2 regions of the Neobacillus sp. GCM10027624 genome follow, and region 2 is predicted to be linked to the other one. Evidence: riboswitches for the same ligand, from Rfam matches in the RefSeq annotation. Region 2 holds a riboswitch; the other holds the start of a gene.
What was found. A riboswitch is a leader RNA that binds a small molecule or an ion and turns the genes downstream of it on or off. The one in region 2 is predicted to bind S-adenosylmethionine.
Positions count from the first base shown of each region.

Region 1 (3,156 bases), on a different contig from region 2:
AATGACCTCCGTGTCAGAACTTGTGGCAAATTCCATTCCTTCCAATAAAAGCTCTTCACGTAATTCAACATAGTTATATACTTCACCATTAAAAATAATCCAATAACGTTCATTTTCAAATGTTAATGGCTGGTGCCCACTCTCAATATCAATGATACTTAAGCGGCGAAACCCAAATTGAACATATTCATCATGATAAAACCCATCATCGTCGGGTCCACGATGGGTAATGATATCATTCATCGTTTTAAATTGCTGTTTTTGTTCGTCCCGATAAACCTTTGGCTGATCATGGACACAGCCAATAAATCCGCACATCGTATCTCACCTGCTTCAATTAAAAAATAGATATTATCCAGTTTTCACCTGTTTAGGGTGACTTAAACATCCTATTCTTCTAACCGTTTATGTATGTGACGAAAAAAAAGAGAGTTACACTGTTATGTAACTCTCTTACTGGAAATGCTTATTGATTTGCTTGTTCGCGAAGGGCGTCAGCTTTGTCTGTACGCTCCCAAGGAAGATCAACATCTGTACGTCCGAAATGTCCGTAAGCTGCTGTTTGTTTGTAAATTGGGCGGCGAAGGTCAAGCATATTGATAATGCCTGCAGGGCGAAGGTCAAAGTTTTTACTTACTAATTCAACCAAAATCTCTTCGTTTACCTTACCTGTACCAAATGTATCTACGGAAATGGACACCGGTCTTGCTACACCAATAGCATAAGCAAGCTGTACTTCACATTTTTCAGCAAGTCCTGCAGCAACAATATTTTTTGCTACATAACGTGCTGCATAGGCAGCAGAACGGTCAACCTTTGTAGGATCCTTACCGGAGAATGCACCACCGCCATGACGAGCATAGCCACCGTAAGTATCAACAATAATTTTACGACCAGTTAGACCTGCATCTCCTTGAGGTCCGCCAATAACGAAACGGCCAGTAGGGTTAATGAAATATTTAGTATTTTCATCAATTAGTTCTTTTGGTACAACCGGATTAATTACATATTCCTTTAAATTACGCTGAATTTGCTCAAGAGCAATTTCAGGATGATGCTGAGTTGAAATAACAATCGTATCAATCCGAACTGGTTTATCATTTTCATCATATTCAACCGTTACTTGAGTTTTTCCATCTGGACGAAGGTATGGAAGAATCTCCTCTTTACGAACTTCAGTTAAACGGCGTGCTAGCTTATGAGCAAGTGAAATTGGAAGCGGCATAAGTTCTTTTGTCTCATTACAAGCAAATCCAAACATTAAGCCTTGGTCTCCTGCGCCAATTGCTTCAATTTGTTCATCAGACATTTGACCTTCACGTGCTTCAAGTGCCTGATCAACCCCCATTGCAATGTCAGGTGATTGTTCATCAATTGAGGTTAATACCGCACAGGTTTCGGAGTCGAAGCCATATTTTGCACGGTTATAACCAATCCCTTTAATGGTTTCACGAACGATTTTTGGAATGTCCACATAAGTAGAAGTGGTGATTTCACCGGCAACAAGGACTAATCCTGTTGTAACTGAAGTTTCAGCTGCAACACGTGCATTAGCATCCTTTGCTAAAATGGCATCTAAAATGGAATCAGAAATTTGGTCACAGATTTTATCAGGATGACCTTCGGTTACTGATTCAGAAGTAAACAAACGGCGTTTTGTTGACAATCTGAATTCCTCCTAAATTTATTATATGAGGTTATCTGTGCTGGCTTTTAAACCTTTTCCATTTAACCTCGGGCTGATACGGTACTCATTCCCTTAGTAGTATGAAATAAATACGGGCTTTTTATGAGAAAAACAAGCCCTTTGTACATTTTCAAGGGTAGAAATAAAAGATTACTGCACCAAAACAAAAAACCTTTCCATTTGAGGAAAGGTCAAGAGCATACTGTTTCCGCGCCTTTCACTCTTATCGTTCAAGGTCTAGCCTTGCTTCAGGTTTAGCACCTTTGCTAAGAAAATGACCAGTTTAAAAAGGAATATCCTTTTGTCGACTGCTTTCCTGAAAATAGCAGGTTGCTGGGTTTCATTGGGCCTGTCCCTCCACCAGCTCGGGATAAGAGAGTATCCGTTCAATTTTAAATCTTAACCTACCATGTCGAAGAATGTCAATCAATTTTTTCAAAAATAAACCAACAATAATATCAGCGAAAAAATCATTTTTTGTAAAAAATAATATTAATGAACATTTTGCCTAAATAAACGCATTAATTTATGAATAATGTATAAAATGTTAGATATTTTTCGAATTAGTATAGACTAATAAATTAAATGTGTTATACTTTTTATCAAGATGCAGTCCCTGCTAAAAAAACTAAAAAGGAAGGTCCCATCCAAATGAATTCTCTTCATATCCCTAATGAATTAAATCAATTATTAGATGAAAAAAATGTTCAAATCCAACTATCCGTTCCACAATTGGTAGAGAAAGTATTAAGCCGTAATGAAGGAACTTTAACCTCATCAGGTGCTATCAGTGTAGCAACTGGTAAATATACTGGACGTTCTCCTCACGACAAATTTATTGTTGCTGAAGGATCTACAAAGGATAAAATTGATTGGGGAAACAATCAGCCTATTTCTGAAGAAGCATTCACAAACCTTTACAATAAAGTGCTTGACTATTTAAAAACAAAAGAAGAAATTTATGTTTTTAAAGGATTCGCCGGGGCAGATAAAAAATCCCGCCTGCCAATCCAAGTGGTTAATGAGTATGCATGGCATAACCTATTTGCCCATCAATTATTTATTCGTCCAAATGCAGAAGAGTTATTAACACACGAATCTGGCTTTAATGTCATTTCCGCACCAAATTTTAAAGCAAATCCGGCTGTTGATGGGACAAAATCCGAAACATTTATTATTATTTCTTTTGAACGCCGTACTGTCTTAATCGGTGGTACAGAATATGCGGGAGAAATGAAAAAGTCCATTTTCTCTGTCATGAATTATTTACTTCCTGAAAACAATATTCTTTCCATGCACTGTTCTGCCAATGTAGGCCAAGAAGGTGATGTCGCTTTATTCTTCGGTCTTTCTGGAACAGGTAAAACAACATTATCAGCAGATCCAAATCGCAAATTAATTGGTGATGATGAACATGGCTGGTCTTCTAATGGAGTTTTTAATATTGAAGGCGGCTGCTATGCTAAGAC
Region 1 covers NZ_JBHTHD010000011.1:46,450-49,605, reverse strand. The annotation lists gene asnB (asparagine synthetase B family protein) at 1-318, opposite strand, end outside; gene metK (methionine adenosyltransferase) at 467-1,666, opposite strand; SAM riboswitch class I at 1,908-2,064, opposite strand; gene pckA (phosphoenolpyruvate carboxykinase (ATP)) at 2,339-3,156, shown strand, end outside.
Region 1: another riboswitch for S-adenosylmethionine. It lies ahead of metK (methionine adenosyltransferase); the one in region 2 lies ahead of ACFQZ9_RS07145 (5-methyltetrahydropteroyltriglutamate--homocysteine S-methyltransferase).

Region 2 (3,156 bases):
ACCTGAAAAAGCAGAAAAAATCATAATGGAAAGGGTATAGCCAATTTTATCCGTGATGGGTCCGGCAAACAGCCTTGAAAGGGTAAAGAATAGAAAAAAGGACGAAAGCATTCCCGAAGATTTATTTAATGACCAATCATATGCATTTTCCAGATAATATACAAGCCAGCTACCAATTGATATTTCAGACACTACCCCAAATGAAAGGATGGCTACAATCATCCAGGCAATCGGATCCCGACCCAAGGCACGAAATGATGTAGATTCCCCCTTATTATGATGATCTTCTGGAAACCTTCCGAAAAGTGAAGGAAGGATGGGCAAAATGGAAAGAGAAAGAATCATTAAATACATACCACGCCAGCCAAGTTCCCCATTTAGAATATTCCATCCCATCATGGAAGCACCCAAAATAGGTGCCCCGATTGAACTAAGTCCATAAAAAAAATGGGAAAGGTTCATCATCGTCCCCGTGTTCTTAGTAAAAATGCGGGCAGCCATAATTCCAAGACCAATTTCGAGGATACCGTTTCCCAGATATAACATAAAATAAGATAGTGTTAATGATGTATACCCCTTAGACAAAAACATCAATATACCCGAAAATGCCATCGAAGCAAATGCAAGGATTCCTGTCCATTTAATTCCGATTTTATTGGATAGACTTGATGTAAATGAGCAAGCCAGCAGATATCCGAGAGAATTTAGGGCAAGTAGGAAACCAAGCTGAGATTCATGCAGTTTGAATTCGGATTGCATGAACGGAAGCGCCGGGCCTTTTACATTTTCCGATAAACCAAAGATAAAAAAGCCGCCAAACACCACAAATAATAACAATATCGAATTCACTCTTTGATTCTTCAAATATCTTAACCTCCAGACAATGTCACAACATTGAGACATTTTAAACTGAATTTCTCATATTAACAATAATGAATAGCCAAGGCATGTGTAAAATTGTATGCAATGAATTACGTTTTTTTTCTTAATTGCTGAAGACGGTCTAAAAATTGTTTTGAACGTTTAAGGTTATGTTTTTCAAAAAAGATGAATAAGATATTGTAAGTACTCCAATATTCGAATCTTCTTTGGAAGGGGTCGATATTTGATGTGGCAGCTTTGGCTTACAGGTTTAATTGGTATATGGGTATTTTTCTCCCCGTGGGTATACAACTTTACTGACAACACCGGCGCCTTATGGAACAGCATCATATTTGGAGTCATCCTTCTAATTTTAGCGATTTGGACTGGAAACAAGGTGAAAAATAATAATCCTTGATCGTACAGCAAGATTAAATAGCTTCATATTGGAGTACGATTTCCCTCCTTTTGGAGGGTTTTTATGTTTTAGCATTTTCATTACATAAACAAAGACAGCCCTTAAGAGAATTAAAACTGGACGGAAGCAAGGGCTTTAAATATCTTACATCACTTTGTTAAATATATCACAAATTTATTGACAGAATACTAGAACAGGTGTAAGGTAAATATTAGTTAAATTTTTTAGAATATTCTTATCAAGAGAGGTGGAGGGACTGGCCCTTTGAAACCTCGGCAGCAGACTTTTTGTACTGTGCCAATTCCAGTAGCGTTTTGCTAGAAGATAAGAAGAGAATCCATTACGTTTATGCCCCCCTCTTCTTATTTATGAAGAGGGGTTTTTATTTTTATGGCTGTGTTAAACTTGGTTGTTGATTTCCGCTCCAATCAACGCTGTTTAAAAATCAACATTGTTCTTTAACAAAGCCATTTTTATAGAAAGAAGGAAAATATTTATGACCAAAACATTAGTAAAAGCTCCATTTAAAGCTGATCATGTCGGTAGTTTTCTAAGACCTGAACCTATTAAAGCAGCAAGAAAAGCATATGCAAACGAGGAAATTGATTATGCAGCCCTTAAGGTGATAGAGGATAAAGAAATTGAGAAACTGGTACAGAAACAAATTGAGGTGGGCCTTAAATCCATCTCGGATGGTGAGTTTAGACGTGCATGGTGGCATTTAGACTTTTTAGCAGGTTTAGAGGGTATTGAGGAATTTGAAGCGGAGTATGTAAGTAACTTCAAAGGTGCCAAAACAAAAAATAAGGCCATCAAGGTAGTTGGTAAAATCGACTTTAATGGTCATTATATGTTAGAGCACTTCAAATTCCTAAAGCATGCCGTTGATCAATACGGTGATGGAACTCAAGTTGCTAAGTTTTCCATTCCAAGCCCCAATATGTTATTCACAAGAATTCAGGGCGATGAGTTTTACAATGGCGACACAGAACAGTTCTACCATGATACAGTAACGGCTTACCAAAAAGCCATTCAAGCTTTCTATGATGCGGGCTGCCGTTATTTACAATTAGACGATACTTCCTGGATTGATTTTGTTTCGGAAGATCGGATCAAAGCAGTCGTTGAAAAAATTGGCAAGGACGTACGGGATATCATTGATTCGAGGGTAAGTTGTTTAAATGATTCCATTTCTAAGAAGCCTGAAGATATGGTAATCACAATGCATATTTGTCGCGGAAACTTCCGCTCTACTTATATAACGAGCGGTGGATACGATCAAATCTCGGATGCTATTTTTGCTAACTTAAATGTTGATGGATTATTCTTGGAATATGATGATAATCGTTCAGGTGATTTTGGACCACTTAAAAGCTTTAAACGAGATGACAAAACCGTTGTATTAGGCTTAATTACCTCTAAATTCCCGGAATTAGAAGATCCCGAAGTGATTAAGGCAAGAATTAAAGAAGCAAGTCAATCGATTCCATTAGAAAACTTGGCATTAAGCCCTCAGTGCGGATTTGCCAGCACGGAAGAAGGAAACGTTTTAACAGAAGAGGAACAATGGGATAAGATTAAGCACATTGTTAAAATTGCTGAAAGCGTATGGGGTAACAACTAAATTCTCTTAAAAAAGACCACACTGGTCTTTTTTTGTTTAGCGTATATCTGATAACTCACATGCTATACCACTCATTAAAAAACACTTAAATTATTGAAAATTAAATTACTGAAAAAGAGAGGATTTAATTTCGTTTGAATTTGAAATCACCATGCATAACCTTACAAGTATTTCGCATACTACTTTTGTGAATTCAATTTTTTTCGAAAGAAGGAGTAAAATGACAGTTGGAAAACAAGTTCAAACCGCATTA
Region 2 covers NZ_JBHTHD010000003.1:450,104-453,259, reverse strand. The annotation lists gene ACFQZ9_RS07155 (MFS transporter) at 1-864, opposite strand, end outside; gene ACFQZ9_RS07150 (SPW repeat protein) at 1,109-1,279, shown strand; SAM riboswitch class I at 1,512-1,610, shown strand; gene ACFQZ9_RS07145 (5-methyltetrahydropteroyltriglutamate--homocysteine S-methyltransferase) at 1,776-2,903, shown strand; gene ACFQZ9_RS07140 (DUF1657 domain-containing protein) at 3,124-3,156, shown strand, end outside.